Linked DNA regions of Parafrankia irregularis. The protein of the gene in region 1 interacts with the protein of each later gene in a pairwise test. Links are inferred from orthologs where the notes say so. Each region holds a gene or a part of one and is shown on either strand. Other genes may lie near its edges.

Region 1 (6,578 bases):
CGCGACGTTGCAGACGTTCGACGTGGCGTGGGACTGCATGTTGGTGGCTGCCTTGATGATGTCGAGCGGGGCGATCATCCAGCCGACCCGCCAACCGGTCATCGCGTAGGTCTTGGCCACGCCGTTGACGACGATCCAGCGGTCGCCGAGCTCCGGTGCCTCGACCGGCATCGAGGAGAAGCGCGCGTCGCCGTAGACGAGGTGCTCGTAGATCTCGTCGCTGATCACGTAGATGCCGGCCTCGGCTGCCCAGCGGCCGATGGCGCGGACTTCCTCCGGCGTGTGGACGGCGCCGGTCGGGTTCGACGGCGAGCAGAACAGCAGAACCTTGGTGCGGGGGGTCCGGGCGGCCTCGAGCTGCTCGACGGTCACCCGATAACCGGCGTCAGGGCCGGTCACGACATCGACGGGGACACCGCCGGCGAGTCGGATCGCCTCGGGATAGGTCGTCCAGTAGGGCGCCGGCAGGAGAACCTCGTCGCCGGGGTCGAGCAGGGTCGCGAACGACTGGTAGACGGCCTGCTTGCCGCCGTTGGTGATGAGGACCTGACTCGGCTCGATGACCAGGTTGGAATCCCGCCTGGTCTTCTCCGCGACGGCCTCACGCAGGTCCGGCAGGCCCGCGGCCGGGGTGTAGCGGTGCATGGCCGGTGCGCGGCACGCCTTCTCCGCGGCGGCGACGATGTGCTCGGGCGTGGGAAAATCGGGCTCGCCGGCACCGAAGCCGATCACGTCCCTGCCCGCGGCGCGCATCGCCTTGGCGGTCGCGTCGACGGCTAGGGTCGCGGAGGGCGCGATGCCTGCGATGCGGTGGGAGATCCTGCTCATGGGTCGCCATGCTGCCACGGGGGAGCGGTCTGAGGCCGGCCCGTCCGGCCCGTCCTGGGGCGACTAGCGGACGTCCAAGAGCACCGTGTGGCGAGCTTCTGGGCGATGACGGGGTATGCTCGATCCGCTCGGTCTGTCGGGCCCGCTTGCGGGCCCAAAAGTTCGAGTACGTCTAAGGGGCGTGGCTCAATTGGTAGAGCACCGGTCTCCAAAACCGGCGGTTGCAGGTTCGAGTCCTGTCGCCCCTGCGTTGGACCGACGAACGAGTGGGTGGAGCTGAGTGGCGACCGATACGCGTGACGCGGCACCGCGGGCCGGCCGGTCCGCGCGGGCTGACCGTCGTCGGTCGCCGTTCTCGATTGTCCGCAGGATTCGTCAGTTCGTCCGCGAGGTCATCGGGGAGCTCCGCAAGGTCGTCTACCCGGGGCGTAACGAGCTGGTCACCTACGTGATCGTCGTGCTCGTCTTCGTCACGGTGATGACGGCCTTCGTTGCTGGCCTTGACTTCGGCCTGACGAAGGCGGTCCTCGCGGTCTTCGGCTGATACCGAGGCCGCGTCGGGCTCCGAGCCGGGCTGACCGAAGGTCAGCGTGGCCCAGCGCCTGGCCTGGCCGGTTCCGGCCTGATCCGGTTCGCCCCGTCGTGTCGTGCGCGGGTTGAGGCGCCGGCCACAGGCGGGCACCGCGGGCGGGTCCAGTCCAGAAGGGCCGTTCGGCGGGTGACGGCCGTCAGCGACAGAACCACCCACTAATGCATCCGTCCACGAGAAAAGGATCGGCCGCGTGTCCCAGTCTCCCGAGCACGCTTCCTCCGAGCAGGGGGAGGCGCTCGAACGCCTCGACCCCGTCGCGGCGTTCGAGCGCGACGAGGTCGCGAGCACGGATGCCGCGGCCGAACCCGACGTGGACGACGCCGAGTCGGTAGACCAGGCCGAGTCGGCCGACCAGGCGGAGGCGGACGTGCCCTCCGCGGCGGCGACGGCCCCGGGCGCCGAGGCCGAGCCGGCGGAGGACGACGCTGACGACCTGCTCCGTGCGCTGGAGGAGGCGCCGGGCGAGTGGTACGTCGTGCACTCCTACGCGGGCTACGAGAACAAGGTCAAGGCCAATCTCGAGACCCGGATCTCCAGCCTCAACATGGAGGACTACATCTTCCAGATCGAGGTGCCCACCGAGGAGGTCCCGGTGGTCAAGAACGGCAAGCGCCAGCTCGTCCTGCAGAAGAAGTACCCCGGCTACATCTACGTCCGGATGGATCTCACTGACCAGTCCTGGTCGGCGGTCCGGAACACGCCGGGTGTGACCGGGTTCGTGGGCCTCACGAACCGGCCTTCGCCGCTGCGCCGCGAAGAGGTGGTCGCCATCCTCGCGCCGGTCGCTCCGAAGGAGAAGAAGGTCGAGACGGTCAAGGCCCAGGAGTTCGAGGTCGGGGAGTCCGTCACGGTCATGGACGGCCCGTTCGCCACCCTGCCTGCCACCATCAGCGAGATCAACCTCGACGCGCAGCGCCTCAAGGTGCTTGTCTCCATCTTCGGTCGGGAGACGCCGGTCGAGCTCCAGTTCAACCAGGTCGCGAAGATCTGATCCGCTCCGTAGAACTCCGGTAGGAAGACGAACAGATGCCTCCCAAGAAGAAGAAGATCACTGCGCTGATCAAGCTCCAGATCAACGCCGGCAAGGCGACCCCGGCCCCGCCGGTCGGCCCGGCCCTCGGCCAGCACGGCGTGAACATCATGGAGTTCTGCAAGCAGTACAACGCGGCCACCGAGTCGCAGGCCGGCAACGTCGTGCCGGTCGAGATCACGGTGTACGAGGACCGTTCCTTCACCTTCGTCACCAAGACCCCGCCGGCCGCGCGGCTGATCCTCAAGGCCGCCGGTGTCGACAAGGGCAGCGGCACGCCGCACCGGGTCAAGGTCGCGAAGCTGACGCCGGCCCAGGTCCGTGAGATCGCCCAGACGAAGCTGCCTGACCTGAACGCGAACAGCCTCGAGGCGGCAGAGAAGATCATCGCGGGCACCGCTCGGTCGATGGGTATCACCGTCGGCGAGTGAGGCCCTTCCGTGGTCGCCGCGTGACCACGGAGCTGTACGACCACGGGCGCTGCACGACCACGACCACGAACACGGCGCCGCGACGACTCCGTCACGGCCAGGTATGTGGGAGGGCCTGTTCCGTTCCGACCCTGTCCGGGATGACTCCGGGCCCGGTGTCGGGTGGCCAGGACCCGCCAACACCACAGGGAGAGCACATGAAGCGCAGCAAGGCGTACCGCGCCGCGGCTGAGAAGATCGACCGGGCCGCTCTCTACAGCCCGCTTGAGGCCGCGAAGCTGGCCCGCGAGACGTCCTCCACGAAGTACGACGCGACCGTCGAGGTCGCGATCCGTCTCGGTGTGGACCCGCGCAAGGCGGACCAGATGGTCCGCGGCACGGTCAACCTGCCGCACGGCACCGGAAAGTCGCCGCGGGTCGCCGTCTTCGCCGCCGGTGAGAAGGCCGCCGAGGCCGCCGCCGCCGGTGCGGATGTCGTCGGCAGCGACGACCTGGTCGCGCGGATCCAGGAGGGCTTCCTCGACTTCGACGCCACGGTGGCCACGCCGGACCAGATGGCGAAGGTCGGCCGGATCGCCCGTATCCTCGGCCCGCGTGGCCTGATGCCCAACCCGAAGACCGGGACGGTCACCCTCGACGTGGCCAAGGTCGTCGGCGACATCAAGGGCGGTAAGATCAACTTCCGGGTCGACAAGCAGGGCAACCTGCACATCGTCATCGGCAAGGTGAGCTTCTCGGAGGCCCAGCTCATCGAGAACTACGGCGTGGCGCTGGACGAGATCGTCCGGGTCAAGCCGTCCGCGGCGAAGGGCCGTTACCTCAAGAAGATCACCTTCGCGACGACGATGGGCCCCGGTATCCCGGTGGACCCGAACCGGACCCGCAACCTCCTGGAGGAGACCCCGGTCTGACCGGGCGTCGCAGACGTCGCGAGTCGGCGTCGCGCGCGGACCCCGAAGGGGCACGCACCGTTTTTCGGGCGTGCCCCTTCGTTCGTTCCCGCGCCGGTGCCTGCTATCATTGCGAACAGTTCCACACCGAAGACCGCTGGTCGTTCTTCAGCTGTCAGGGTTCCGGTTGTTGCGGGATCCAGGCGCTGGAGGCCGAAGGCTCGGATTTCCGGGCGGCCCGCGCAGGTGGCGAACGGGAAGTCGCAACGAAGACCGTCAGGTTCGCTGGTCGTCCACTCCGATGGGCCGCCAGCCTCCCGGGCACAGTCGGATGTTCTTGACGCCCCCGCGCCTCTCTGCGCCGGGGCGTTCGTTGTTTCCAGGGCTTGTCGGCATGGCCGGCCGACACCTGAAGGAGCCCGATGGCGAACTCGGAGAAGACCGCCGCCGTGGCGGAGATCGCCGAGGAGTTCCGTGGTTCGACCGCCGCGGTGCTGACCGAGTATCGCGGTCTCACGGTGAGCCAGCTCACCGAGCTGCGTCGCACCCTCGGCGAGACCACTCGTTACGCGGTGGTCAAGAACACCCTCACCAAGATCGCGGCAGAGCAGGCCGGGGTCTCCGGCCTCGATGACCTGCTCGTCGGCCCGACCGCCGTGGCCTTCGTCGGGGGCGACCCCGTCGAGGCGGCGAAGGGGCTGCGGGACTTCGCTCGCGCCAACCCGGCCCTGATCGTCAAGGGCGGGTTCGTCGAGGGCAAGGCGATGACCGCGGACGAGATCCGCAAGCTCGCCGACCTGGAATCCCGCGAGGTGCTGCTCGCCAAGCTGGCCGGGGCGATGAACGGCTCGCTGGCGAAGGCGGTCGGCCTGTTCGCGGCTCCGCTGTCCCAGGTCGCCCGCCTCGCCGAGGCGCTGCGCGCACAGCGCGAGGCGACGGCCGGCGCCGAGCCGGCCGCGGCCGAGCCCGCCGCGGCCGAGGCAGCTGCCACCGACGCCTGAGCGATCCCCGCTCACCACGGACCATCCCCCGCACGAAGGCCCGGCTGACCGGGCGCCGGATCACCTGATCGGCATTACCAGGAAGGAACCGCCACCATGGCGAAGCTTTCGACCACCGAGCTCCTCGACGCCTTCAAGGAGATGACTCTTCTCGAGCTCTCCGAGTTCGTGAAGGAGTTCGAGGACACCTTCGGCGTGACCGCTGCCGCTCCGGTCGCCGTCGCGGCCGCGCCGGCTGCCGGTGGCGGCGGCGAGGCTGCCGCGGCCGAGGAGCAGGACGAGTTCGACGTGATCCTCGAGTCCGTCGGCGACAAGAAGATCCAGGTCATCAAGGAGGTCCGCGCGCTCACCAGCCTGGGCCTCAAGGAGGCCAAGGACCTCGTCGACGGCGCGCCGAAGCCCGTCCTCGAGAAGGTTGCCAAGGAGGCCGCTGAGAAGGCCAAGGCGGCTCTCGAGGGCGCTGGCGCCACGGTCACCGTCAAGTAGTTCGCCGGGTGCCGCCAGCGGCACCTGTGGCATCTGAAGCCCCGTCCTGGACGCTCCAGGGCGGGGCTTCGCCGCGTCCGGTGGTGGGTCTGTGCGGCTTGGACCTCCGAGTGTCCGGTAGCCCGGTAGCCCCGGTTTGGTGGGGCGCAAGAGTGAACGGTTCTGGTCGTTCCGACGACCACAATCCTTCCTTCTTGCGGGTCGCCAGGCGGCCCTGCGCCCTTTTTGTGCCTCATGAGGTGAATTGACGATGCCGTGCGGGAGGTGTGGGAGCCTCGATGGGTGCCCGTGCGGGCGGGGTTCGCGTCAGTAGCGGCAGTCGCGGCAGCGCCAGGAGCCGAGGATCGCCGTCCTGGCGACCGCGATCCTCAGGTCGTACTTGGTTGTAGCGGCGACGCCGACTGGTGGTGGGCGTCAGGCGGGCGCCATCGGTGGTAAGACCTATGTGCTGTCCGTCGGTCGGGGCCGGTGCGCAGCGTGACGAGGTGCGGGGGGCTGGCGGCCTGCGGGCGGCCGGGCCGGGAGGCGGACCGCCTGCTCGAATCACCGGCTTCATGCATGAATGGCCTTTTCACGACGCATGTCCGTATGCGGCGGGCGGGCCCTCGACGGCGGGCTGACCCCGCCTCCGGGGCCGGCCTCGGCCGGAACTGCCAGTCAGCGCGGGCCCTTGCCCGAGACGATGTTGGCTTCGGGCCCTTGACGAGCTCCCGGGCAACGGAGTTCCATCGTTTTGCGAACCTTCGTCGGGAAGCGGCGCGTGACTTGATCATGTCTCGTCCTTGCCAGCAGTGAAGCCCTCGGCTACACTGCTAGTTTGCGCTGTCTTTCTCGTTACATCGGGCTCGTCGGTAACACGTTCGACATCGGGATCCGGCCCCATCGGGTGATCGGGTTCGCGCTGCGGAGCGGTCCGCGGCCCTCTGGCTCAGTGGCCGAGGGCTCGCCGCCCCAGCGGGTTCGGGTGACGCGAGAGCGGCGTGGCCGTGCCTCGTTCGCGAGCACGGCGGCCCGGTTGTCCGCAACGAGACCCGAACGAGACTTCTCGCCCTTGCACCGACACACCGATCCGAGACCGCCGCGCCGGCGGCGCCTGGGCATTCCAGCGCCTGCCGACCAGACCCGCGGCGGCTTTGTCGTGCCCGGAGCCTTCGACGGCCCGGATGCTCCGTGGACCTCTGCCCCGGCTGCTCCGCTCGACCCACTCGGCCGGTTCGGCCTGACCGCCCCGTTCGCGCAGGCGTCCGCGGGGGCGGGCATTGCCCGACGGACTGTCGTATCGGCGAAGGAGCCTCTCTCTCGGGATCGTCGCATTGCCGG
Region 2 (7,816 bases), on another replicon or contig:
GACCCTGCAGTCCGCCAGCGACCGGGACGCGGTGTGCGCCCAGCGATGATCCAGCTGGGCGGCGACCAGCGCTGGCAGCCGGCGCTGGCTGGCGATCATCAGGCCGATCGCCAGCTCGGCGGTGGACGTCTCGTGCACGCCAGCGGCGTTGCTGAAGGTGAGGCCTGGGGGGAGTGCGTCGGCGACCCGCTCGTAGCCGATGGACTGGCTCTGCACGAGCCGGGGTCGCAGCCCGTCGAGTGCGCCAAGCACGGCCGGATCGGACATGTAGGGCACCACGACGATGTCAGGGTCCCGCCGTGGCGGCGCGCCCGACAGGTCCCAGACGATCACCTCGGCTCCGGGTGTGGAGGCGAGCGCCTCGCGGAGCTCCTCGGTGGGCACGGTCACGACCAGCGGCTGGCGGTGCTGCGACAACAGGGTTCCCTCCCGATCGATTCGAGGCTGTCTGTCAGCGGGGATGCAGTCAGCGGAGCCTGGCGCCGTACACATGGTCGACCGTCATGGTCATGAGGACGCGGCGGTCCGACACCATCGTCGAGCGGTACTCGTCCCAGTCGGGATGGTCGCCCGCGGCGAGGCGGTAGTAGTCCACCAGTGCCCCGACCTCGGGACCGTGCGGGTCGGTGCCCGGGCCGACGAGGGTCACCGTGCCCTCGGCGGTGGCCCAGGCCCAGCCGTCGGGGCTGGTGACCTCCAGGGCCGCGCGCGGGTCCCGGCGCAGGTTCACCGTCTTGGCTCGGCCCTCGGTCATGGACACATAGAGGACACCGGCCGGCTGGTGATAGAAGGGCAGGACGGGGGAGAGCTGCGGAAGCCCGTCTGCCTTGATGGTGGCGAGCACCCCGAGTCGGCTTTCCGCGAGCAGCGTGTGCGGGTCGAACGGCGTGGTGGTGGTCATGTGTTCGTCCTCCTGGTCAGCGGTGGGTCGGTGAGGGGCCGGCCGGGGTTGCGGTGACGGCGACGGTGGTGACGCTGATGAGGAGTTGGCCGTCCTGCTCGGTCGGGGCGAAGCCGGTGGTCGGGCCGCCTGCGAGTTCGGCCCGCAGGGCGGCGAACACCGCCTCGCGGTCGGCGACCGGGGTCAGGAGCCGGTCGATGGGCAGGGTGGCGCGCCGGCGGGCCGGGTCCGCGGCGAGCGGGCCCACCGTGGCGCGCAGCAGCGTGGTGATCTCGGTGTCGAGGAGGGTGGCCGCATGGGACGGGTCGATCCTGCGGTGCAGGTCGTCGAACGGGCCGCGCAGGCGGGGGCTCGGGGCGACCATGTCGGAGATCACCACCCGTCCGCCGGGCCGGCACACCCGGGCCATCTCGGCGACGTACGGTCGCGGGTCCGGGAAGTGGTGCAGGGCGGCCTGGCAGTAGACCACGTCGAAGGACGCGTCGAGGAAGGGCAGCCGGGCGGCGTCGCCCTCCTGGAACAGCACGTTGGCCACACCGGCGTCCCGCAGGCGGGTGGCGGCGATCCGTAACAGCTCGGTCGTGACGTCGAGGCCGACGACCTGGCGGACGCGCGGTGCGACGAGCTCGGCGACGTGGCCCGCTCCGCAGGCCACGTCGAGGATGATCATGTCGGGGTGTAGCGGCTCGAGCCAGGGGACGGCGGGCTCGCGGGCGGCGAAGACCGCGTCGCGGTCGGTGAACAGGCGGGTCTGACGGCTGAAGGACTGACGTACCGTCCGCGTGTGGTCACTCGCATCCATGTTCTGATTTGTAGCCGTTCATGGCGGCGGCCGCCTCCGCACGACCGGCCGTGATCCGGCCCTTCATCCTCGATCAGGCCACGGCGGAGGCACCGAGCAGGGCCTTGAGGTCGCCCATCAGCGCGGGTGTCCGCTGGACCTTGTAGGCGTCGTCGAGTCGCAGGAGAGTGACCCGGCTGGACGACTGCAGGCGCAGGTGGACCTCGGTGGTGCCGGGGTGGTCGCCGAGCACCTCACGCAGCCGGTCGACGGTCGGGGGGTTGACCCTTGAGGCCGGCAGGGTGATCACCACGGGCGGGCTGAGCGCGTGATCGCTCAGGTCCGGGACGGTCAGGTCGGAGGCGACGAGGCGGGGGGTGTCCTCCCGCTTGTCGATGCGCCCCTTGACGATGACGACGGCGTCCTCGGCGAGCTGGGTCGAGCATGTCTCGTAGGTCGCCGGGAAGAACATCACCTCCAGGCCGCCGCCCATGTCCTCCACGGTGGCCAGGGCCCACAGCTTGCCCTGCTTGGTCACCTTCCGCTGCAGGCCGGAGATGATGCCGCCGATCGTGACGACGGAGCCGTCCGGGTACTCGCCGCCGTTGAGCGCGGCGATGCTGCAGTCGGCCTTGGCCGCGAGGATGTGCTCGACGCCGAGCAGCGGGTGGTCCGAGACGTAGAGGCCGAGCATCTCCCGCTCGAGGGAGAGCAGCAGGGACTTGTCCCACTCCTGGTCGGAGAACTCCTGGACGCCGAAGATCGGGGCGGCGTCCGGCTCGCCGTCCTCGCCGTCGAAGGCGAACAGGTCGAACTGGCCCTCGGCGTTCTTCTTCTTCACGCCCATGACCGCGTCGACGGCCTGCTCGTGCTTCTCGGCGAGGCCGCGGCGGGTGTGCCCGAGCGAGTCGAACGCGCCGGCCTTGATGAGCGATTCCACGGTCCGCTTGTTGCAGACGACGGCGTCGACCTTGTCCAGGAAGTCGGGGAAGGAGGCGAAGCGGGTCTTCGTCTTCCGGTTGCGGACGATCGACTCGACGACGTTGACGCCGACGTTGCGGATGGCGGCGAGGCCCACCCTGATCTCGTTGTCGCCGTGCGCGGTGTAGTCGGCGTCGGAGGTGTTCACGTCCGGGGGCAGCACCCGGATGCCCATCCGCCGGCACTCGTTCAGGTAGATCGCGCTCTTGTCCTTGTCGTCGCGGACGGAGGTGAGCAGCGCGGCCATGTACTCGGCGGGGAAGTTGGCCTTGAGGTAGGCCGTCCAGTAGGAGACCAGCCCGTAGCCGGCGGTGTGCGCCTTGTTGAAGGCGTAGTCGGAGAAGGGGACCAGGATGTCCCACAGCATCTTGATCGCCTCGGCGGAGAAGCCGTTGGTCTTCATGCCGTCGGAGAACGGCACGAACTCCTTGTCGAGGATCTCCTTCTTCTTCTTGCCCATCGCCCGGCGCAGCAGGTCGGCCTGACCGAGGGTGTAGCCGGCGACCCGCTGCGCGATCGCCATGACCTGCTCCTGGTACACGATCAGGCCGTAGGTCGTGTCCAGGATGTCGGCCAGCGGCTCGGCGAGCTGCGGGTGGATCGGGGTGATCTCCTGCTGGCCGTTCTTGCGCAGCGCGTAGTTGATGTGCGAGTTCGCGCCCATCGGCCCGGGCCGGTAGAGCGCGAGCACGGCGGAGATGTCCTCGAAGTTGTCGGGCCGCATCATGCGCAGCAGGGAGCGCATCGGCCCGCCGTCGAGCTGGAACACGCCCAGGGTGTCGCCGCGGGCGAGCAGCTCGTAGGAGGGCGGGTCGTTGAGCTCCAGGCCCATCAGGTCGACCTTGTGGCCGCGGTTGGACTCGACGTTGCGCACCGCGTCGTCCATGACGGTGAGGTTGCGCAGGCCCAGGAAGTCCATCTTCAGCAGGCCGAGGTTCTCGCAGGTCGGGTAGTCGAACTGCGTGATGATCGCGCCGTCGGCGTCGCGGCGCCACACCGGGATGTGGTCGATGATCGGCTCGGCGGACATGATCACGCCGGCGGCGTGCACGCCGGCCTGGCGGATCAGCCCCTCCAGGCCCTTGGCCGTGTCGATGACCTTGCGGACGTCCGCGTCGGACTCGTAGAGGCCGCGGATCTCACCGGCCTCGCTGTAACGGGCGTGCTTGGGGTCGAAGATCCCGGACAGCGGGATGTCCTTGCCCATGACGGCCGGGGGCATCGCCTTGGTGATGCGGTCGCCGACCGCGTACGGGTAGCCGAGGACCCTGGAGGAGTCCTTGATGGCGGCTTTCGCCTTGATCGTGCCGTAGGTGACGATCTGGGCGATGCGGTCCTCACCCCACTTGTCCGTCACGTAGCGGATCACGTCACCGCGCCGACGTTCGTCGAAGTCGATGTCGATGTCCGGCATGGAGACGCGGTCGGGGTTGAGGAACCGCTCGAACAGCAGACTGTGTGGGATGGGGTCGAGGTCGGTGATGCCCATCGCGAAGGCGACCATCGAGCCCGCGGCGCTGCCACGGCCCGGGCCGACCGGGATGCCCTGGTTCTTCGCCCACATGATGAAGTCGGCGACGACCAGGAAGTACGACGGGAAGCCCATCGAGAGGATGACGCCGAGCTCGTACTCGACCCGGGTGCGATGCTCCTCGTCGAACCCGTTCGGGAACCGCCGGTCCATGCCCGCCCAGGTCTCCTTGCGGAACCAGGACTCCTCGGTCTCGCCGTCGGGGACGGGGAAGCGGGGCATCAGGTTGCGCTTGGTGAACATGCCGGCCGGCTCGACCCGCTCGGCGATCATCAGCGTGGTCTCGCACCCCTGCTGCCAGGCGTCGGAGGTGTCGATCGCGTACATCTGCTCGGCGCTCTTGAGGTAGTAGCCCGAGCCCTCGAACTGGAAGGTGGGGTTCGCGACCGTCGACGCCGTCTGGACGCACAGCAGAGCGGAGTGGGTGGCCCGCTCCGACTCGTAGGTGTAGTGCGAGTCGTTCGTGACCACGAAGCGCATGTCCAGCGCGCGGGCGATGTCGATCAGCCCGTCCCGCACCCGGCGCTCGATCTCGATGCCATGATCCATGATCTCGCAGAAGAAGTTCTCGCGGCCGAAGATCTCCTGGTATTTCGCGGCGGCCTTGAGTGCTTCGTCGTAATGCCCCAGACGAAGCCGCGTCTGCACCTCACCGGACGGGCACCCGGTTGTCGCCATCAGCCCTTCGGCGTGCTCGGCGATGATTTCGGAGTCCATGCGTGGCCATTTGATGTAGTGGCCTTCGATGGACGCACGGGAATTGAGTCGGAACAGGTTGTGCAGCCCGGTCTCGTTCCGTGCCCACATCGTCATGTGGGTGTAGGAGCCACCACCGGAGACGTCGTCGCTCTTCTGGTTCGGGTCACCCCACCGCACCCGCTGCTTGAGCAGGCGCGACTCCGGCGCGACGTAGGCCTCGCACCCGATGATCGGCTTCACCCCGGCCGCCGTGGCCTGCTTGTAGAAGTCGTAGGCGCCGTACATGTAGCCGTGGTCGGTGATCGCGACGGCGGGCATCCCCTGCCGGGAGACCTCCGAGAACATGTCCTTGAGCCGGGCCGCCCCGTCGAGCATCGAGTACTCGGTGTGGACGTGAAGGTGGACGAAGGAGTTCGGCATGTCGTCGGGACCTTCCCGCGCGCGGAGGGCACGCCGGTCGATGCGGGGCGGGGACGGGGCGGGGGCAGGGGTGGGGCGATATCGGTGCGACGATACGAGTGCGGGCAGGGCGGGCGGAAAGAAAGCCGGCCGAAAAGTCCGCCGACCTACTCGCCTATTGTTCCCGGCTACTTCAGGTCGTTAGTGTGGCTTCAATGTGTCTCTCGGTGAAGGATTGTGGTCTCTCGGTGGCGGTGAAGGCGGTCGACGGCTGTCGCACGGGGATCCGGCGGCATTGACGCAGCCTAGCGCTGCCCGCCGACAGGCCTGAAGAGAACATGCCGGCCGCGCACCACCGGGCCACTCACCCGTGACAACGGCCACGTGCGTCGGCTATGGCGGCCGCGATCGCCGCGACGGCCCGGTCGACGTCCGCCTCGGTCGTCATCCAGTTGCAGACCGACAGCCGCATCGCCACGGCGCGATGCCACACGGTGCCGGAGACGAGCGCCTCGCCGCCGGTGACGACGAGCTCGATGACCGCTGCCGTGGTCGCGTCGTCGTCGTCGATCCGGACCAGGACCTGGTTGAGCTCGACGTCGTTGAGCACCGCGACCCCGTCGAGCGCGCCCAGCGCGTCGGCGAGGCGCCGGGCGTGCGCGCAGCAGCGGTCCACCAGGTCGGTCAGGCCCGCCCGGCCCAGCGATCGCAGCGCGGCGTAGAGCGCGAAGCCGCGGGCCCGCCGGCTGAACTCGGGTGTCCACTCCAACGGGTCGTGCTCGTCGACGGCCGGGGGCGGGATGTAGGGGGCGCGGGTCGACATCGCGGCCCGGTGCGCCCGCTCGTCGGCGACGATCGCGATGCCGCAGTCGTAGGCCAGGTTCAGCCACTTGTGCCCGTCCGTGGCCCAGGAGTCGGCCTGGTCGATCCCGGTGACCAGCGCGCGGCGCCGGGCGGAGGCGGACACGGCCGCCCACAGCCCGAACGCGCCGTCGACATGGACCCAGGCGCCGTGCTCGTGGCTGATCGCGCAGATCTGCCCCATCGCGTCGAACGCACCGGTGTTGATCTCGCCGGCCTGCGCGACGACGATCGCCGGGCCGGTGCCGGCCGCGAGCGCGACCCGCAGCGCCTCCGGTCGCATCCGGCCGGCGTCGTCCGTGTCGACCACGGTCAGGCGGCGGGAGCCGAACCCCAGCAGGCGCAGCGCGGCATCCACGGTCGTGTGGCGGGCGGCGCCGACGAACACCCGTACCGGCGGCGCGCCGTGCAGGCCGTCGGCCTCGACGTCCCACCCGTACCGGGCCAGGGCACGGTGCCGGGCGGCGCCCAGCGCGGTGACATGGGCCATCTGGGTGCCGGTGGTGATGCCCACCGAGGCGGTGGCGGGCAGGCCCAGCAGCTCCTTGATCCACTCGCCGGCGACCGCCTCGGCGGCCGCGGCGGCGGGGGAGAGACTGGCGAGGCCGGCGTTCTGGTCCCAGGCGACCGCCATCAGATCGGCGGCCAGGGCCGCCGGGACGGTTCCGCCGATGACGTAGCCGAAGAAGCGCGGTGATCCGGTGGCGGCGAGCCCGGGTTCGGCGGCCGCGGCGAGCTCGTCGACGATCTCGAGAGGATCGGTGCTGCCGGCGGGCAGCGGGATGCTCAGCCGGGCATGGATCTTCGCGTAGCCTTCGGCCGCGGCGACCGGCCGCTCCGGCAGACCGGCCAGGTAGTCCGTGATGTGGGCGAAGGCCCGCTCCGCAGCGGTGCCGGCCTCCCACCGCGGACGTGGCGCCATCGTGCTCCTTCTCCGTCGTTCCCCGTCGTCTGTACGCCGTTCGGGCGTGGTTCGGCTGCCGTTCGGGTGCAGTTCGATGTGTGGACGTACCTCACTGTGACCGCCGACACCTCCCGCACTGGCCGACGCGCCCACTGGATACCGTTTTGGTATTCAGTGCCGATTCGGTAACTCTTCGAAAGGTGTTGCGCATGGATCAGGACGAGTCGGTCGCTCCCCAGACGGGGTCCGCGCCGCACGGCCAGCGGGAGGCGGTCCCGGGCACCGTGGATGGCGTCGAGCTCGCGGAACAGAGCAGCGACGGGCTGTCCTTCGGGTCGCTGGCGAACCCGAAGCGGCTGCGACTGGGCGTATCGCGCTCGTTGTGACCGGACCGTCGCGGCCTCGCGCCGGACGATCGGGACGAACCACCAGTGAGCCGTTTCCGTCTCACGGCCCTCGGTCAGCGGATGCATAGAGTCCGAGCCGACGACGGAAACGGCTCAGTGCCCCGGAACGCCGAAGCGTTCCGGGGCACTGTCGCGTATGGGCCTGCAGCGTCGCGGTCGCCTACCGCGGTTCTACCCGGCTGGCCGGGCTCAGCTGCCGGAGGCCGGCGCGGCCTCGACCCGCGGGGCGCGGTTCAGGCCACGGCCCGTCCGGGCCGGCCGGTGGCCGTCGAAGCGGGGGCGCGAACCGCCGTCGCGGTCGCCGCCCTCACGCCCGGAGCCGCTCGCCCCCGAGCCCGCCTGGCCGGCACCT

The links.
Region 2: the proteins of rplL (region 1) and dnaE interact in binary tests that used the Escherichia coli proteins (3 or more experiments, as listed by UniProt). The link is inferred for Parafrankia irregularis from one-to-one orthologs.

What each region holds. Positions count from the first base shown.
Region 1 is NZ_FAOZ01000002.1:327,487-334,064, forward strand. The notes cover bases 3,687-6,563. They hold rplL (50S ribosomal protein L7/L12), read left to right. Parts: upstream 3,687-4,868; coding sequence 4,869-5,258; downstream 5,259-6,563. Other genes in these bases: rplA (50S ribosomal protein L1), read left to right, coding at 3,687-3,792; rplJ (50S ribosomal protein L10), read left to right, coding at 4,194-4,772. Outside these bases: AWX74_RS03955 (pyridoxal phosphate-dependent aminotransferase), read right to left, coding at 1-828; preprotein translocase subunit SecE, read left to right, coding at 1,109-1,372; transcription termination/antitermination protein NusG, read left to right, coding at 1,611-2,411; rplK (50S ribosomal protein L11), read left to right, coding at 2,447-2,881; more of rplA, read left to right, coding at 3,079-3,686. UniProt on the Escherichia coli protein: The binding site for several of the GTPase factors involved in protein synthesis (IF-2, EF-Tu, EF-G and RF3). Is thus essential for accurate translation.
Region 2 is NZ_FAOZ01000001.1:96,688-104,503, reverse strand. What follows is about bases 1,577-5,691. They hold dnaE (DNA polymerase III subunit alpha), read right to left. Parts: upstream 5,314-5,691; coding sequence 1,777-5,313; downstream 1,577-1,776. Other genes in these bases: AWX74_RS00390 (pyridoxal phosphate-dependent decarboxylase family protein), read right to left, coding at 5,657-5,691; AWX74_RS00400 (class I SAM-dependent methyltransferase), read right to left, coding at 1,577-1,703. Also shown: AWX74_RS00410 (NAD(P)-dependent oxidoreductase), read right to left, coding at 1-417; AWX74_RS00405 (PPOX class F420-dependent oxidoreductase), read right to left, coding at 467-901; more of AWX74_RS00400, read right to left, coding at 918-1,576; more of AWX74_RS00390, read right to left, coding at 5,692-7,075; AWX74_RS00385 (hypothetical protein), read left to right, coding at 7,267-7,443; AWX74_RS00380 (DEAD/DEAH box helicase), read right to left, coding at 7,654-7,816. UniProt on the Escherichia coli protein: DNA polymerase III is a complex, multichain enzyme responsible for most of the replicative synthesis in bacteria. This DNA polymerase also exhibits 3' to 5' exonuclease activity. The alpha chain is the DNA polymerase catalytic subunit.